4 regions of the Selenomonas sp. oral taxon 138 str. F0429 genome follow, and region 2 is predicted to be linked to each of the others. Evidence: riboswitches for the same ligand, from Rfam matches in the RefSeq annotation. Region 2 holds a riboswitch; each other region holds the start of a gene.
What was found. A riboswitch is a leader RNA that binds a small molecule or an ion and turns the genes downstream of it on or off. The one in region 2 is predicted to bind molybdenum cofactor.
Positions count from the first base shown of each region.

Region 1: another riboswitch for molybdenum cofactor. It lies ahead of HMPREF9163_RS05290 (hydrogenase small subunit); the one in region 2 lies ahead of HMPREF9163_RS06165 (iron ABC transporter permease).
Region 3: another riboswitch for molybdenum cofactor. It lies ahead of modA (molybdate ABC transporter substrate-binding protein); the one in region 2 lies ahead of HMPREF9163_RS06165 (iron ABC transporter permease).
Region 4: another riboswitch for molybdenum cofactor. It lies ahead of HMPREF9163_RS12280 (TonB-dependent receptor); the one in region 2 lies ahead of HMPREF9163_RS06165 (iron ABC transporter permease).

Region 1 is NZ_KB290939.1:42,330-47,058, forward strand. It holds gene cybH (Ni/Fe-hydrogenase, b-type cytochrome subunit) at 1-424, opposite strand, end outside; gene HMPREF9163_RS05285 (nickel-dependent hydrogenase large subunit) at 437-2,350, opposite strand; gene HMPREF9163_RS05290 (hydrogenase small subunit) at 2,347-3,435, opposite strand; molybdenum cofactor riboswitch at 3,693-3,861, opposite strand; gene HMPREF9163_RS05295 (hypothetical protein) at 4,120-4,729, opposite strand, start outside.
Region 2 is NZ_KB290939.1:235,897-240,625, reverse strand. It holds gene HMPREF9163_RS06180 (porin) at 1-585, opposite strand, end outside; gene HMPREF9163_RS06175 (ABC transporter substrate-binding protein) at 671-1,726, opposite strand; gene HMPREF9163_RS06170 (ABC transporter ATP-binding protein) at 1,943-2,728, opposite strand; gene HMPREF9163_RS06165 (iron ABC transporter permease) at 2,728-3,732, opposite strand; molybdenum cofactor riboswitch at 3,823-3,981, opposite strand; gene HMPREF9163_RS06160 (transmembrane domain-containing protein) at 4,136-4,729, shown strand, end outside.
Region 3 is NZ_KB290930.1:160,016-164,744, reverse strand. It holds gene HMPREF9163_RS02315 (ABC transporter ATP-binding protein) at 1-163, shown strand, start outside; gene HMPREF9163_RS02310 (sulfate/molybdate ABC transporter ATP-binding protein) at 223-1,269, opposite strand; gene modB (molybdate ABC transporter permease subunit) at 1,266-1,937, opposite strand; gene modA (molybdate ABC transporter substrate-binding protein) at 1,937-2,740, opposite strand; molybdenum cofactor riboswitch at 2,734-2,870, opposite strand; gene moaC (cyclic pyranopterin monophosphate synthase MoaC) at 2,890-3,372, opposite strand; gene HMPREF9163_RS02290 (molybdopterin-binding protein) at 3,678-4,706, shown strand.
Region 4 is NZ_KB290929.1:26,398-31,126, forward strand. It holds gene tgt (tRNA guanosine(34) transglycosylase Tgt) at 1-874, opposite strand, end outside; molybdenum cofactor riboswitch at 1,038-1,189, shown strand; gene HMPREF9163_RS12280 (TonB-dependent receptor) at 1,278-2,078, shown strand; gene HMPREF9163_RS12285 (TonB-dependent receptor) at 2,092-3,276, shown strand; gene HMPREF9163_RS00805 (Rossmann-like domain-containing protein) at 3,342-4,121, opposite strand; gene HMPREF9163_RS00810 (ABC transporter substrate-binding protein) at 4,206-4,729, shown strand, end outside.

The DNA of each region.
Region 1 (4,729 bases), 190 kb from region 2:
CCGTGAGCACCTCGATGGCAACGAGCACATACAGCCCTGCATACGAGGCGCGCGCCAGCGGATTGCGCAGGAACGGCTCATGCGACGGCTTGATGAGCATGTAGTGCAGCCCAACGTCCATCATGTCGCGGTAATACTGCTTTTTCCAGAAATGCGGGAAGAGGCGGTCGCCGCGATTGATGATGAAACCGTAGACGCGCCCAATGAAGCCCGCACAGAACGCAAACGCCGCAATGAAGTGGATGTTGCGCACGAGGTTCATGAGGAGCGGCGTATTCGTCGGCTCCGAGGCGAGGATCACGGGCGGCTTCGTGATGAGAAAGCCCGTGATAAAGAGGACGATGATCGCAATGACCATCAGCCAGTGAAAGATACGCAGAAAGGGACTAAAGAGGTAGTACTCCTGCCGCTGTTCTTTTTTCATGCGGATCGCCCCCTATTCGTCCACGCGCACGCCCGCATAGGGATCGGTCGTGACGACGCGGATCTTCTCCCCCTTCGCGTTAAAGAGGTGCGTCGAGCACGCCATGCACGGGTCAAACGAGCGCACCGCCTTCACGATCTCGAGCGGCTTGTCCGCGATCTTCACGGGCGTATCCATCATCGACATCTCGTACGCGCCGTGTCCCGCTTTGTCATCGCGCGGGCAGGCGTTCCACGTCGTCGGCACGACCGCCTGATAGTTCGCGATCTTGCCGTCCTTGATGACGACCCAGTGACTGAGCGCGCCGCGCGGTGCCTCGTAGAACCCGACGCCCTTTGCCTCCTTCGGCCACGTCGAGGGATCCCATTTATCGTTGTTCACAACCCGTGTGTCGCCGCTCTTGATGTTCGCAACGAGCTTGTCAAAGAAGAACTTGCTGATCTCCGCCTGCAGCTGCGCATCGAGCGCACGCGCCGCCGTGCGGCCGACCGTCGAGGGCAGCCATGCCTCGGCGGGAACACCGAGCACCTTCGTCACGGTGTCGATCTGGTCGACGATCATCTGCTCCGCCCACGTGAGGTCGCCGAGCAGCCCCTGCTTTGCCTTCGTGTAGAGGACGATGTAGCGCGCGAGGGGGCCAACCTCGCAGAGCTTGCCGCGCCATTTCGGCGTCTTGAGCCACGAGTATTTGCCCTGCTCGTTCAGAGCCTTCCACTCCGTCTTCGTGCCTTCCTTCGGCTCCGTGTAGTGCGGCTTTGTCTCGCCCTCCCACGGATGCAGCCCCTTGCTGTCGCCGCCGCTGTACTCGTACCAGCCGTGCTCGACGCTCTCGCTGATGACCTCGGGGTCGGAGACATCCTCCATCTTAAAATCATAGACCTTTGCCTGCATCACGCCGCCCGCAAAGTTCTCGACAACGCCGTTGCAGCGCACGAGCAGATCCTTGAAGAAATCGCCGTTTGTCGCGCCCGAGAACGGCTCCTGCGGGAACATGCCGAATGCGAGCACGCGCTCCTTCGCCAGCCCCCCGCCCGAGACGTAGCCCTTCTGCACATAGAGATGCCCGATGGCGAGCACGTCCGGCAGATAGTAGTCGTTCATCATGTGGCGCGCGGACTGGATCGAGCGATCCACGATCGCGAGGCGCGCCGTATTGATCGGGGCGTTTCCGTCCTCCATCGAGATGGAGCAGGGCATGCCGCCGAGCACATAGTGCGGATGCGGGTTCTTGCCGCCGAAGACGACGTGCGGCACGACGAGGTCGCGCTGCTTGTCCAGCATCTCGAGGTAATGCGAGATCGCCATGAGGTGCACCTCGGGCGGCAGCATCTGATAGTCGGGGTGATCCCACCACTGCGCGGAGAAAATGCCGAGCTGGCCGCTCTCCACGATCTTCTGCACCTTCGCCTTGATCGCCGCATAGTACTCGGGGTTCGAGACGGGCACGTCGTGCGGATACGCCTCCGTCTCAAGCCCCGCAGGGCCACGGAACGGCAGACGATAGGTCGCGAGCACCGTGTTCTGGAGCGCCGCCGTCGCCGCCGGATCAGCCTTCAGCGCCTCGAGTGGGCTGACCCAGTCGAGTGCGTGCAGATGGTAGAAATGGATGATATGATCCTGATGCCCAAGGCACGCCGCGATGATGTTGCGGATGTAATGCGCGTTCTTCGGGATCGTGATGCCGAATGCGTCCTCCACGGCACGCAGACAGCCCAGCGCATGGGACGACGTGCAGACGCCGCAGATGCGCTGAATGTATGCCCACGCATCGCGCGGATCACGGTCGTTCATGACGAGCTCAAGCCCGCGCCATGCCGTACCGGAGGAAATGGCGTCCGTAACCTTGCCCGTTGCCTCATCGACTTGGATCTCGACGCGCAGATGCCCCTCAATGCGGGTAATCGGATCGACAACTACGTGTTTCATTCATGCACCTGCTTTCCCTCTTTTTCGAGCTGCTTCTCATGGCATTTCTTCTGCACAAGGCTCGCGCCCGCATGCGCCGCAACGCCGACTGCCGTCGCGACGGCAAGGCCTGCGCCGACCATGTCGACATCGATGCCGTCGTACTCAGGCAGACGCCGCGAGAAGGGCGCATCGTCCCAGAAGTTTGCATTGCTGCAGCCGATACAGGGTGCGCCGGACTGGATTGGATAGGACATCCCCTGATACCAGCGCAGATTGCCGCAGGAGTTGTAGGTCTCAGGGCCTCTGCACCCGAGATGATAGAGGCACCAGCCCGCCTTTGCACCCGCATCGTCGAAGCGGTCGGCAAACATGCCAGCATCGAAGAAGGGACGGCGATAGCAGGTATCGTGGATGCGGTTGCCGTAAAACTGGCGCGGACGCCCCTCCGCGTCAAGCGGGGGCAGCGTGCCGAAGAGCGCGACGTGCATGACGACGCCCGTCATGACCTCGGCGATCGGCGGACAGCCGGGCACGGCAATATACGGCTTCGCGCCGATGAAGGCACGGATGCCCTTGGACTCCGTCGGATTCGGCGCCGCCGCCTGAATGCCGCCCGCCGTCGCGCACGTGCCGTAGGCGATGACCGCCTTTGCGCCCGCCGCGACACGCTTCAGCGTCTCCTCGAAGGGATGCCCGCCCGACATGCAGGTGTAGGCATGATCGCCCGTTGCGACCGCGCCCTCGACCGCGAGGATGTACTCGCCGTAGTACTTTTTCATCGTCGCCTCGAGATGCTCCTCGAACGGCTCGCCGCAGCCCGCACTGAGGACGTGCGTGTACTCGAGCGCGATGCTGTTCAGGACGAGATCGGATGCGAGCGGCGCACCCGAGCGGATGAAGGACTCATCGCAGCCCGTGCACTCGTGCCCGTGAATCCAGATCACGACCGGCAGCGGCTTCGTCTCTGCCGCCTCGACGACCTTCGTCATCATGTCCGTGCTGAGTCCCATCAGCGAGGTGAGCGTCACGCAGCCCTTCAAGAAGCTGCGCCGACTCATGCCCTTCGCGAGATAGGACTCCCACAAGCTCTCCCTCTTACTCACATGAATCCTCCTAACAAATACACAGGCGTCCTTTTGGGCGCTTTATTAAGAACCAATACTAATCATAGAAAATATTTATTATTATACATCCTGAAGGGCGAAAAAGAAACACTGTTTTCGCTATTCTAGGAACTAATTTTATGTTCGATTTCTGTACCTAAAAAGGCTGCCCCCCGCACCAAAGGTACGACGAACAGCCTTCAAAATTCGATGGGTAGGAACGCACGCCGAAAAAACAGTGTACAACGCTCTGTAATGAGGCAATTCTGTCGCTTCCTTTTCAAGGGGAGGCGCGAGCCTCCAAGGGGAAGGCCCGCGCATTTCTGCGTGAACCCTGTGCGCGTTCGCATAGACTGCTCAGCGCAGGCGCAATATCATAGGCTCTGCTCAGCCCTTAGATATTTTTGCTCGGAAACGTGGAGGGATGCGACGCCCTCCCGCATATTTAATTGCAGGTTAATTCTAACAGGAATCGCCTGCACTGTCAATATGCGACATAAGAAAGCACTGATACATTCAGCACCGCCATTTTGGCACATCCTTTTCGCCCTGCCTGTGTCAACAAATCCTCCACATAGCCCCCGCTATGCGTCCGGTTTGTTTCCTTGGCAGGACAAAAATTCTGCACCAATCTGACGGACTTCATTGTATCAGCGCTTCCTTTATTCTCACAATGCCTTGGATTTATTTCTTGTATTTCAGCTTCTTCGCCGCCTTCTTTACGGCATCGCGCTCCTTCTCCGCCATGGTGTTCGGGCGGATCTCGGCAGCATGACCGTCGCGATCGCCGTCCGTGATGACCGTGTTTTCGCCGTCATAGGCGATGATCTCATAGGTGCGGATTGTGTTCTTTTTGAGATCCAGCACGCGGCGCTGCAGTGTATACGCCAGCTTGTCATATTCCGCATCGTGCATTGCTTCAACGAACTGTGCCCGTCCGAGGTCATTGTAGAGGATGAGCTGCCAGTAGGAGATCGTGCCGTCCGTGTTCTTCGCCATCATCGAGCGGTCGAAGAACCAGCCACGCCGCTCATCCCCCTCGATGAAGCCCCAGTCGCCGCCCGCAAGGCTGACGGGCATGATTGCAGTGAGGTCACCGTAGGCAGCGGCATCATAGGCGGAGGAGCGTCCCTCATCCGTACCGTAGCCGTACCCAATCGCCTCCTGCGGGGCTTCGTCCTTAGCCTTTTCGGCGGACGCGTCCTTTGCGGTCGTCTCGCCGTCATAGGGCATGGGGATGATCTTGCCGTTCTCATCGCGCTCGTCGAGAGATTCATCGCCGAGATCGTCCATC
Region 2 (4,729 bases):
GCCGTACGTGCCGATGGCGTGCGCACGATCGACCTTGAAGTTCTCACTGCCCTTTCCGTCGCCCGCATCCTTATCCATCAGATGATAGCCCGTCAAACGTGCCGTCACCTTCCAGTTCTTGTTGACCTCTGCCGTCGGGAACACGCGGAACATCGCCATGTTCTGATTCGCGCGCGCCTTGCCATCATGACGATCACTCGTGTACTGATAGCGGAAGAAGCCCGTCCACTTCACCATGTCAGCGTTCTTTTCGAGCTTTGCGACGCGCACGCCGAGGTTGTTCAGCTCATCGGCGAACTCAGCGGCAAGACGGTCAACAAGAGCCTTGTCCGATGTAGACATATCCCCCTTTGCCATCGCCCTTGCCGTCATCTGCGCCATCTCATAGCGCGTGATGTTACGGTCACCACGGTACGTACCGTCACCGTATCCCTCGATGATACCGTCTGCCGCGAGCTGGGTCACAGCATCGTACGCCCAGTGGTCACGCGGAACGTCGCTGAACGGATTCGCCGCCGCAAACGTCGTCGATGCTGCACCAATCGTGAGTGCTGTGGCAAGAGCCGCGACAAGATTCTTCTTCATAAGATAAAACAGTCCTTTCCCTGCGGGATTCCCCGCTGTCCTAAAATATATCCCAACGCTGCTAAGACAACGCTGTCAAACAAACTTACTTTGCAGGTGCTTCGCCCTTGATGATGCGCTGTGCATCCGCCTCGCTCAGATCGTAGTGGAGGAAACGCTTGTAGAAGTCCACCGTCTCCTTCACGAGATCGACATCGGCAAAGAGCTTCGGCTGGATCGTCTGACCTGCCCAGAGCACCTGCAGTGCTGCCTCTGTGCTGTAACGCGCCCAATTGAACGTGCCAACGGGACTGCCGTAGAGTCGCCCGTTCTTCACTGCCTTAATGCCCGCCCATTGCGGATCGTTCTTGATCGCCTCGATCCCCTTCTGTGCCTGCGCACCGCCGATGATGATGATGTCGGGATCCGCCTTGAGGATCTCCTCAATCGTCGTATTAATCATGGAGCCCTTTTCGGCGATGGCGTTCTTCCCGCCACCGTAGCGGATCCACTCGTCAATGATCGTGTTCGTTCCGTCAACTTTGAGAAGATCATCACCGCCGACGATATTGAGCACCACAGGGCGCTCGGCATCGGGGATATCCTTCGTACGGTCATCGACAAATTTTGTCTTTTCATCCAGATAGGAGATGTACTTCTCCGCACGATTCGGGGCGTCACCGCCGAGCACATCCGCCGTGATGCGGACGGTCTTGTGCAGTCCATCATAGTCCGTGAAGCTGACACGAAGCGCAGGAATATTGTGCTTGCGCGCCATTTCAATCTGTCCCTTGTTGCTTGCGAGAACGACCTGCGGTTTCTCCTTCTCGACCTCCTCCCAGTTCACATCCGTGCCCTTGACCGGTGCGGAGATCTCCTTGATGCGAGGATAAACCTTGGCGAACCACGCGAGGCTCTGCACACTCTTCGTCGTCGTGACGAGCTTGTCCGCACCGCCGAGCATCAAGACCACCTGATTGTTCGCGTGCCAGAGGTCGGCAACACGCTCGACGTTCGCGGGAATCTCGACCGCCGTACCGTCCACATCTGTGACTGTGCGCGTCGCGTCCTGTTTGCCCTGCGCGGCGTTCTCCGTCCCGCAGCCCACAAGTGCTGCGACCATCATGACGAGAGCCAGCAGCGCGATGAGATTTTTCTTCATTGCATACATCCTTTCATCTGAAAAACCTGAAACTTTATTGTTAGCGTGTAATCCCCCGTAGCGAACCCTAGTGGAACAAGCGGGAAAAGCACACGTTCTGCCCCCTGCGGATTTTATTCGTTCAAGCGAAGCGCGTTTGGAATCCGCAGGTATTTAGGCAGATAAGTGTGCGACCGCTTGTGCAACGAGGCGTTCGCGAGGGGGATGCACGACATACTACAGACGAGGAATCACACAGACCGTACGCTGCACATTGTCGCTGTGGAAAAGGCTCAGCTTCGTCCCGTACAGCTCCTCCAGATGAGATGCCCGCACCTCATCCACGGATTCGTAAAAATCCATATGCGTGCCGAAACAGAGCGCGACGCGGCTGTTCAGGAGCAGTGCCTGCTCGGGCAGATGCGTTGTAAAGACGACACCGTAGCCCTTTGCACGCAAGCTGTCGATGGTCTGGAGAACGAGCACCTGATTGCGCACATCGAGTGCCGCCGTCGGCTCGTCCATAAGGATCAGCCTCGTATTTTGAAGCAGTGCGCGCCCGATGGCGACCAGCTGCCGCTGCCCGCCGCTGAGCTCCCTGCACTGGCGGTCGCGAATGTGCGCAATACCGAGCTCCTCGAGAATCGCATCCGTCTGCGCATAGTCCGCCTTGCTCGGCGCGGAGAACATCCCTGTGCGCACCGTCGCGCCGAAGGACACATAGTCACGCACCGTAAACGAACTCTCCGCGCTGATGATCTGCGGCACGAACGCGATCTCCCGCGCGCGCTCACGCGGCGACATCGCATAGATGTTCTGCCCGTTCGTATAGATGCGTCCCTGCGTCAGCTCCTGAAATCCCATCAGGCACGCGAGGAGCGTTGACTTGCCGACACCGTTGCGCCCGAGGAGCGCGAGCACCTCACCGCCCTTGATCGAAAACGAGATATGCTCGAAGATGTACGGCGCGTCCGCACGGTAGCGAAACGAACCGTCGTCGAGCCAAAGCATTGCGCGCTCCATCAGAAATACCTCCGCTGGCGATAGAGAATCCACGCAAAGAACGGTGTGCCGACAAAACCGCAGAGAATCCCGAGCGGCACCTCTGCCGAGGTCAGCGTGCGTGCGAGGAGATCGGCGAGCATCAGGAAGGACGCGGCGAGTACCGCCGTTGCGGGCAGGAGATGTGCGTGATTGCCGCCGACCAGCATTCGCGCCAGATGCGGCAGGATGAGACCGATCCAGCCAATCGTTCCGCTCAGGCACACCGCCGATGCTGTCAGCAGGGTCGCGAGTGCAATCACGGCAAGACGCTCGCGCTGCACATTCACGCCGAGGCTCGCCGCCTCCTGATCCGAGAGCGAAAGCACATTCATACGCCAGCGCATCGCAAGCAGCCCCGCGAGCGTGAAGACGATGATCGGCGTGACGTAGAGCAGATTGTCCCACGACACCTTTGCAAGGCTGCCGAGCTGCCAGTAGACAATATCCGCCAGCTCCGTATCGGGGTCGGCGAGGTACTTCAGCAGACCGATCACCGCCGCCATAAAGCCCGACACAATGATGCCACAGAGGACGAGCACGATGCGCGAGCGGCTCTGCACGAGCTTCGGCAGCATGAGTGTCATCGTCACCGCCGCGATGCCGCCGAGGAATGCCGCGACCGCCGTGCCGCCGAGCGTCAGATGCGCGAGAATCCCAAGGCACGCGCCCACGCTCGCGCCCTGCGAGACACCGAGCAGATCCGGCGAGACGAGATCGTTGCGGAAGACTCCCTGATACGCCGCACCCGACACCGCGAGCGCAACGCCGACGAGAATGTCCCCGAGCACGCGCGGCAGACGGATCACCATGACGACGTTATACATCGACGCATCCCATGTGACAGGGATTTCAATAAACTTCGATGCAAGAATCGCTGCCACCTGATCGAACGGGACATAGAACCGCCCGACCGAAAGTGAGAGAATGAAAAACAGCACGGCAAGTATACTTCCCGCCGTCATCATACGTGCATACTGCCCCATAAAACGCCTTTCCCGCAAATCCAGAATTTCCCAACAAAAAATGCCCGCCGGAAAAATCCAGCGAGCAATTACAGCGCACAAAAAGAGCGCAGTCCCCCTGCCGGTTTTCCTTTGCAATGCAGACAAATGTCTGCGGGCAGGGAAGGACGTTTCCATACCTTCCCCCGTGACCGCAATCCCAGAGCCGCAGTCAGGCTGACGCACCATAGCATATGCCACAGGTACGGCAGCTCGAAAAACATAAAAATAATATATATTTTTTATGAGTATAGCATGAGACACAAAATAATACAATGAAAAAAATCACGACATTGCCCCTGCCAATCGTCCGTCTTGCAAAAGCCGGCGTGCTCATGTAAAATATAATGGAATCGGTATCATTTGAATTTATAGGAGGTATCTTATGTTTCTGACACGATGCACACGCTCGATGCGCACCGTCCTCGCGGCAACGATGTTCGGCGTACTCGCACTCACGAGCGGCTGTTTCAGCGGCGATGTGAACGTCGTCATCAACGAGGACGGCAGCGCTGACCTCAAGACGACACTCGTCAGCGTGCCCATGCTCGCCGAAATTGTCGAGCAGAGCAAGGCGGCGACGACAGCGAAGAATCCTGACGCGCAGGTCACCCCCGTGACGAAGGAGAACATGTCGGGCTACGAGATTACGGAGCACTACGCCACGATCGACAAGCTCTCGGAAAATGACTTCTTCAAGGCGAACGAGGGCAAGAACACAGGCATCACCGCGAACAAGAGCCTGTTCTACACGGACTACAACTTCGACCTGCTCTTTGAGGGCAGCCAGAACGGCGGCGGCGCGGGTGCATTTGCAAGCAACATCACGTTCACCTATCAGATGAACCTGCCCGTCGCGCCCACGAGCTCGAACGCTGACCGCTCGGAGAACGATGGCAAGCAGCTCACATGGAACCTCGGCAAGACCCTCGTCACGGGCGAGTCGTCGAAGATCGAGGTCGCGTTCCGTCTCTGGAAC
Region 3 (4,729 bases), on a different contig from region 2:
GGGCGACCTCGATGAGGAGAATACGAGGAGTGTCCTCTCTCTCCTGCGTGAGACTGCCGACGCGGGCACGGCCGTCCTCCTCGTCACGCACGAGCGTGAGGCGGCGGCGTATGCCGACGCTGCCTATACCATGACGGCGGGGAAGTTGGACAAAATCGCATAGAAAATCCCGAACGGTGGCAAGTTTGTCATCGTTCGGGATTTTTACGTTTTAGAGTGTTCCTAGTCTCTTAGAAGCATAAGCTCCTCAACGGGGAAGTTGAAATGCAATGTATCGCCGATGCCGGCTTCGTGTGCGTGCCACGTTGCTTTGTCGATTTCCCAGCGGATGGGCATCGCTCCATCGGCGAAGCGCAGCATGACGATGTAGGTAAAGGTGCTCTCGATGACCTCGGCGATGCGTGCAGGGAGTGCATCCGCATCGCTTTCCGATGCCAGTACGAGATAGTGTGCGCGGACGGCGATGTGGCGCACGTTCGTCGTCGCGTCGGCGACGCGGAGCGTGATGCCCCAGTCGGTCGCCGTGACGTGCGTTTCGTCCACGCGGCGGGCGGCAGAGATGTTCTTGCAGCCCGTGAGCGTGGTCGCGGCACATGTGCCCGGATTCCGAAAGAGTTCGTGCTTGTCCATCGGCGTCGTAAGGTGTCCGCGATCGACGGTTGCAATTTCCTGCGCGATGCGGAACGCCTCATCGCGGTCATGCGTGACGAGGATTGCTGAGATGTCCTGCATGGCGAGGATCTCGCGCAGGGCGATCTCGATCTGCCACTTTAGGTGCGTATCGAGCGCGGAGAGCGGCTCGTCGAGGAGCAGCACGTCCGCGCCGCGTGCGAGGATACGTGCAAAGGCGACGCGCTGCTGCTGTCCGCCCGAGAGCTCTGCCGGATAGGCGTTTTCGAGCCCTTCCAGCGAGAACCGTGCGACGTTCTCTTTGAAGATACGCTCCTTTTCCTCACGCGTGCCGTCCAACGCGAAGATGATGTTCTCGCGTACGGTCATGTTCGGAAAGAGGGCGTAGTTCTGAAAGAGGTAGCCGACGTTCCGCGCCTGCGGCGGGAGATTGATGCCCTTTTCACTGTCAAAGAGGATGCGCTCGTTCAGGACAATCTGTCCGCGATCGGGACGCTCGAGCCCCGCGATGCACTTAAGCGTCATGCTCTTGCCGCTGCCCGATGCGCCGAGAAGTGCGAGCGTTGTGTCTGTCAGCGTAAAGTTTGCCGCAAGCGTGAAGTCGCGCAGGCGCTTTTCGATGTTGACGACGAGCTTCATTCACGCACCTCCCGTTTGAGGTACAGGTTCATCGCTCCGATAAAGAAGAGCGAGAAGAGGGAGATGATGATCGCCCAGCGAAAGGCGAGGTCGTAGTCGTTCGCCTGCACAGCCGCATAGATAGCGGTGGACATGGTCTGCGTACGCCCCGGAATATTGCCCGCGAACATGATGGTCGCGCCGAACTCGCCGAGCGCACGGGCAAATGAGAGGACGAGCCCCGCGAGGATGCCGTGCCGTGCATTCGGCAGAATGATACGCCAGAAGATGCGCCAGTTGCTGACGCTGAGGGTCTGTGCCGCATGGACCATATTGCGGTCGATCGCCTCGAATGTGCCGCGTGCCGTGCGGTACATGAGCGGGAGGCTCACGATGACCGCTGCGATGACCGCCGCACGCCAGGTAAAGACGAGCGGCAGGTCGATGGAGAGCAGGGCGCTCCCGATGGCACTGCGCTTCCCGAGAAAGTAGAGGAGGAAGAATCCGACGACGGTCGGCGGCAGGACGAGCGGCAGGGTAATCACGGCGTCGGCGATCGTGCCCGCGAGGCGGCTACGGATCTGCAGGACACCATAGGCAAGAGCGATGCCGACGAAGAAGGTGATGACCGTCGCAAGACCCGCAACCTCCAGTGAGATGATGAGTGGGGATAGTGTTTCGTCTGCCATTACTTCACTTTGAAGCCGTATTTCTCAAAGACTTTCTTTGCGGCATCGGTCTGAAGGAACGCGAGGAAGTCCTTTGCCTCCTTCATGTTCTTCGCATCCTTGAGGACGGCAGCGGGGTAGACGATGGGCTTGTGCGTATCGGCAGGGGCAACGGCGGTGACCTTCACCTTGTCCGAGACAGCTGCGTCCGTCGCGTAGACGACGCCACAGTCCGCATCGCCCGTCTCGACCCACGCGAGCACCTGACGGACATCCGAGCCGTAGACGGCGCGTGCCTTCACATCGTCGAGGATGCCGAGCTTCGTAAAGACTTCCTCACTGTACTGTCCGACGGGCACGCCCTTCGGCTCACCGAGTGCGATGTGTGCGACCTGCGGGTCAAGCACTGCCTTGAAGTCGGGCAGGTTCAGCTTGCTGTCCTTCGCCGTGATGAGAACCACGTCGTTGATGAGGAGATCGACGCGCGTGCCGTCTGCAAGCAGCTTCTTCTCATCGAGCGCATTCATCTGCTTCTGTGCGGCAGAGACGAAGACATCGGCAGCTCCGCCGTTCTCAATCGCCTGCTGAAGCGCACCGCTGCTGCCGAAGTTGAAGACGAGCTTCGTATTTCCGTGCTCCTTCTCATACATGCCGCTGAGTTCCTTCATCGCGTCCGTGAGGCTCGCTGCCGCAGAGACCTGCAACTCGACGGGACCCTCCTTCGGCGTGTCCATCTTGTTCGCACTGTCGCCGCCGCCAACGCAGCCGGCGGTAAAGAGTGCCATGGCGGTGAGACCCGCCGTAAGTAAGTTCCTGAGTTTCATGATTGTATTCTCCTTTACGAAATAGAGTAGGCACGACCGTTTCCAAGTCGTACCCCGTGACGGAATCCGTCAGGCAAGGCATCGTAGCAAATTTGCCTTAGATAATCCTTGCTCGGAGTGTGTGTTGGAAAAGCTGACCTTTCCCCGAATCAGCGGACAAATGTGCCGCTCTTGCCGCCGGACTTGCGCTCGAGATGAATGTCTCCGATCTCCATGCGCTTGTCAATTGCCTTGCACATATCGTAGATTGTGAGGAGTGCAACGCTCACAGCGTGCAGTGCCTCCATCTCGACCCCCGTCTCGCCTGTGACCTTTACAGTCGCAGTCGCACGTACGGCGCGGCGCGGAATCTCCTCAAGCGCGAAGTCGAGCGTGCATTTGGCGAGCGGCAGCGGGTGGCAGAGCGGGATGGTGTCCGACGTGCGCTTTGCCGCCATGATCCCTGCGATGCGTGCAACGCCGAGTACATCACCCTTCGCCGCAGTGCCTCCCTCGATGGCGGCATAGACCGCATCGCTCACATAGATGCGTCCGCTTGCAATCGCCTCGCGGTGCGACTTCTCCTTGCCGCTGACATCCACCATGATCGCGGCGCCGCCCTCATCGAAGTGCGTCAGTCCTGCGTTCGGCATGTGTATTCCTCCTTTCTGACCGAATGTTTTAATCATAGCGTAACTCGCATTGAAAATCAATCGTTTGCGCGCAATCTTCTGTTACAGAAAAGAGGGACAAAGGGCGCAAAAAACCTTTCTCATTTACGAAAAATCATAGAGAAAATTTATTTTATGTGTTATAATCAATAAGAAGAATATATAAATGAGAATGGTTTTTAAGTAGAGATTAGTTTGTCGCGAAGACCGTTCGAGTTTGATCACAAATGTGTATTGTATACAGTATGTTTTCGTAAATACATACCGATGGAGCGGGGAGAAAAGCGATGAGGGAGGTTCGTGTTCAGGATGCCGTGGGGATGATCCTCTGCCACGACATCACGGAGATTGTGCGCGGAGAGCGCAAGGGCGCGCGGTTTCGCAAGGGCGATGTGATTCGCACCGAGGATGTCGAGGTGCTGCTGCGGCTCGGTAAGGAGCATATTTACGTCTGGGAAGATGACGAAAATATGCTGCACGAGAACGATGCGGCGGCGATTCTGCGAGATCTTTGCCAAAGTGAATACATGACGGCGAGCGAGCCGAAGGAAGGTAAGATTGAGCTGACATCGACGGTCGCGGGCGTGTTCGAGGTAAATGAGGATGCGCTCGACGCTGTGAACGACATCACGGACGTGATGATTGCGACGATCGCACAGCACTTCCCCGTCAAGGCGGGCACGAAGCTCGCAGGGATGCGCGTCATTCCGCTCGTCATTGCAAAGGATATTATGGAAACGGTGCGCAAAACGGCGGGCACGGAGCCCCTGCTGCGCATTTTGCCATACAGAAAAATGAAGGTCGGCGTTGTGACGACGGGCTCTGAGGTCTTTCACGGACGCATCAAGGACACCTTTACGCCCGTCATTGACAGCAAACTGCGCGCGTTTGGACTGCAGGTAGACGAGCACCGTCTCTCAGATGATGGGACGGAGCATACGCGTGCGGCGATTGAGGAACTGCTTACTCTCGGCATGGACATGGTACTCTGTACAGGTGGCATGAGCGTCGATCCCGACGATCGCACGCCCGCCGCGATTCGTGCGACGGGGGCACGCGTGGTGACGTACGGCGCACCCGTGCTGCCGGGTGCGATGTTCCTGCTTGCTTACTACGAGAAGGACGGGCGCAGTGTACCGATCATGGGGCTGCCGGGCTGCGTCATGTACTCGCCCGCAACGATCTTTGATATCATTATGCCGCGCGTGATTGCGGGCAGTGAGTGGACGAGGCGCGAAATCACGCGCCTCGGCATCGGTGGACTCTGCATGGAGTGCAAGGTGTGCCACTATCCCGTGTGTCCGTTCGGAAAGTGAAATGTAATATTTCGCACAGACAT
Region 4 (4,729 bases), on a different contig from region 2:
TCTTCATCACGAGCCGCCCCGTCCACGTCATCGCCATACCGTTGCGCGCCACACGGGTCGGGAAAACGCAGTCGAACATATCGATTCCATGCCGTACGCCCGTGAGAAGATAGTCCGGCGTGCCGACACCCATGAGGTAGCGCGGCTTGTGCTCCGGCAGGAGCTCCACCGTGTAGGAGAGGATCTCCTCCATCAGCTCGTGCGGCTCGCCGACACTCAGACCTCCGATGGCATAGCCCGGCAGTTCAAGTGCCGTTACCTCAGCGGCGTGCCACGCACGCAAGTCGCGGTACATACCGCCCTGCACAATGCCAAAAAGCCCCTGTCCCTCTGCATCCGCCATTGCGTCACGGCAGCGCACGAGCCACCGCTGCGTGCGCTCCGTCGATGCCTTTGCATAGGTGTGGTCGGCAGGATACGGGATACACTCGTCGAACGCCATGACAATATCCGAGCCGAGTGCTTTCTGCACCTCCATCGATACCTCGGGCGACAGAAACTTCTTCGAGCCGTCGATGTGCGAGCGAAATGTCGCGCCCTCCTCCGTGATCTTGCGGAGATCGCCAAGGCTGAACACCTGAAAGCCGCCGCTGTCCGTGAGGATTGCACCGTCCCAGTGCATGAACCGATGCAGCCCGCCCGCCTCGCGCACGAGCTCCATGCCGGGGCGGAGAAAAAGATGATAGGTGTTGCTGAGGATGATGCCCGCACCAAGCTCACGCAGTTCGTCAGGCGATACGCCCTTGACCGTCGCCTGCGTGCCCACGGGCATGAAGATGGGCGTCGGAAAGCTCCCGTGCGGCGTGTGAATCACGCCCGCACGTGCGCCCGTCGTCTCGTCTTTGCGAATCAGCTCATATGTTATCGCTGCCACTCATGCCCTCCCATCTCAAAACACCCTGTATCATAACACAAAAGCGAGAGATTTTCAAAACACAAATCCATGGGAATCGCTGATAAGATGAAGTTCATTGATTTCAATCGAAAATAAGGATTGACAGTATTACATACAATTTGATAGAATTAATCCGCAATTAAATAAATTTGTTTTCCGAGCAAAAATATCTAAGGGCAGTTTGCCTATGATATTTCGCCTGAGCAAGCGTTCTTTTGAACACTTCTGCTCACAGGGTTGTCAAAGAAATGCGACAGCCTTCCCGTATCGAAAAGGAAAACGACAGGAACGGACTGCTTCTTTGTCATGCAGGGACTGTTTGTCGTGCGCTTCGTACGGGAAACAGTCTATTTTTGTGTGATGAAGAAAAGGAGAGGTATTCATGAAGCGAACACGGAAGTACCAAACCGCCCTCGTGGCAGCCGTCATGGCAGGATTTGCATTTCTGCCGCAGGCATACGCCGCCGACACGGAATATGAGACTGACACGGTCAAAGTCGAGGCAGAGGGCGTTGACAAGTACCTTGTGACAACGAACACGATCACGGAGCAGGAGATCAAGGAGCGCGGCTATCGCGACCTTGCCGACATCCTCTCGCAGATCCCGGGGCTTTATATGGCGCCTGCCGACAAGAACAGCAAGATGGTGCGCATCCGTGGCGCGGAGGTCGGGCAGACGAAAGTCTATATTGACGGCATCCCTGCGTTTCCTCTCAACGGTATTGCTACGAATGCAGCGGCTGATCTTTCGACGATTCCGGCAGACAGCATTGCAAAGGTCGAGATCATCAAGGGACCGGGACCCGTACAGTATGGCACAGACTACAAGGGCGGCGTCATCCTCATAACAACGAAGGACGGTAAGGGTGCAGGGAAATTCCATCTGAGTATCGCCGGTGGCTCCCATCATACCTATGATACACGCATCGGATATAGCGGCAGCGACAAGAATATCAGCTATGCACTGAATGCATCAAAGCGTCATACGGGCGGCTATCTGCCGAATGCGGAAAACGACAAGCTGTACTTTGACGGTAAGATTAAGTTCAAAACGAGTGACAAGTCCTCTCTCATATTGAGCGGATATTACTCCGATATGGACAAGCGAGATCTCCAACGGTATCGATCCACAAACGGGAAAAACACTGACTGCAGATATCAACTGGTCAATCAATGTCGATGATCTTTCAGATGCTATGCAGAAGTCATATAGAAAGAAGAACAAAACGAACAACTGGCATTACAAGGGGTTCAAACAGAGCAACACTGCACTCCAGTACGAAAGCCGTCCCAATGATCGGTGGCAGTATGATGTGAAATACTATCATCTGATTGATGAGAATAATCTGTGGGTGCACAATCTCTTGGCAAGCGACGGCGGAGCTCTTCCAAACTATAACAATCCCCGCAGACCGGAATGGTATCGCAGTGGCTGGTTCTCCACAGGAAACGGCATTGAGGCGAACGCTTCCACCGCACTTGGCGACAAGCACCAACTGAGTTTTGGGGCAAAGTACGTCAAGATTGACTGGCATACGGATTCCAACAACCTCTCCAAAGGGGATGAGGGAACGGATAAGCGCACAAGCTTCTACCTTGAAGATGCGTGGAGCTTTGACGCAAAGACGCGTATGACGCTCGGCGTGCGCCATGAGTCCCTGTCACAGGATGCAAATAATGTAAAGAGTACGGATCGTGCAACGGATCCTGTCCTCAATATCACGCATGATCTGACGAAAGCGGATACCCTGCGATTCTCGGCAGGACGCACGCATGTCTTTGTGCAAGCAAAGTCAGCAGCTACCAATATTCGTGCCAATGTGGCTGTACCGAAGCCGGAACGCGACCGCAATTTTGAGCTGGACTGGAAGCATTGTTTCAGTCCCAAGGCAGAACTCGATCTTGCCGTATTCTATACGGATGTAACGGATCGCATTGTGCGCCTTGTCAAAGGAGGTCCGTTTTATAATATCGATCAGACCAAGATTCGCGGGGCAGAACTTGGCTATCAGCACAAATTCACACAGAAATTGTCCGCCTTTGCCAACTATACATGGATGAGCGCGGAGGACAAGTCAAATGGGAAAACGACAGATGCTGCCGGTATCCCCCATCAGATGATGAATCTCGGGCTGACCTATCGCGAGGGCAAATGGCGCTCCACCCTGCTCGGACGTGCTGTGAACGGATGGACGAATGGTGAAAAGTATCCGAACAGCTCCGGCTACTTTACGGCAGATCTCGATCTGCGGTATGAGCCGCAGACGGATCTCGGTGTCTTCCTGCGCATTAACAACATCTTCAACAAAGACTATCAGGACAAGCTCTATCATCCGGCAGAAGGAGCAAACTTCCTCCTCGGCGTGGATATGACGTTCTAATCGCTCGACATAAAACAGAGTTGCTGTACGCTTTGAGAACGTACGGCAACTCTGTTATGTTGTATTCAGACAAAATGTGGAAGAACGTCCGCCATCTTTCCACAGCTGGCGATGTCGGTTCCATAGCCGAAATGCACGAGATCGGCAGCGAGCGCGGCATCGGTTGCGGTGAATCCCGAGAGCCCATTTGCACCGTAGTCAAAAAGACATGGATGCATGGGCACGGAGGGACCAACGAGGACAGTCACGGCATTCTTTGAGAGCTCTAAGAGGCGCGGCATAGTCTTGTTGGCAAAGGTCGCCCCTGTCATAAAGACAAAGTCCTGCTGCGGCAGAAGGAACTCTGCCGCTTCCGCCGGGTAGTCCCCCCACTCGGGCTGCATCTCAAGGATGGAGAGCTCGCATATCGATTCCCATTTCTTTTGGAAGTTCGGAAAGTGACCGATGACAGCGACTTTCTTGCCGCGAATTTGCTCCGTATACATGGCGAATGCTTCCAGCTTCTTGCGCTCATCCAGTGTTTCGGCGGACGCATCCTCGCCGTGGAATCCCTGCATCGCCTCCACCTTGGACGGCTGATTGTAAAATGCGTTGATGGCGGCAGCGGCGATGGATGCCTCCTGCCCTTGCCACGAGCGCACGTACTCTCCCGCCTCGCGCAGCGAACAGCCGAGAAAGCTCTCCTTTCGTAGACGCGGGCGGCTGTACGCAGGGATCGTCATGCAGATGCCGACCAAATCCCCTGCACGCACATACGTCCACGGGCGTCCGACGGCATAGTCGTCGATATAGATGTCCTGCGGCAATCCGTCGATGATCTCATCGTAAAGATTCCAGTAGTTCACGAAAATACCTCCTCACAGATCTGTTGCCCCTAGAATAACACAGCGATTCAGCAGATTCAACTGTGAACAGAGAACGAAAGGAAGATGATTGTGAAAAAAAGAAATGCACTGCTCACCGTATTATTCCTCCTCCTCGTACTACTCGTCGGATGCGGCCAGGAGACAAAGGAGAACTCTGCCTCTGAAACCTATACGTTTACGGATTCCGCAGGACGTACGGTCGAGCTTCCAAAACAGATTGATCGCATCGCACCATCCGGCGGTCTTGCCCAGATGGCACTCTTTGCCATTGCTCCGGACAAGCTCGTCGGTATTTCCGGACAGTGGAAAGATGCTGCGCTCCCCTATGTAGGGGATCAGTACCGCGATCTTCCCGTGCTCGGTCAGTTTTACGGCATGAAGAATTTCAACAAGGAGGCGGTGCTCTCTGTCAACCCGCAGGTCATTATTGACGTGGGGGAGAAAAAAGCGACCATTGTCGAGGATATGGATCAGATTCAGGCATCGCTCGGCATTCCTGTGATCTTCATCGAGGCGCGGCTCGACAATACCGATGAGGCATATCGTACACTGGGGAAAATCCTCGGCCGCGAAACGGAAGGAAATGC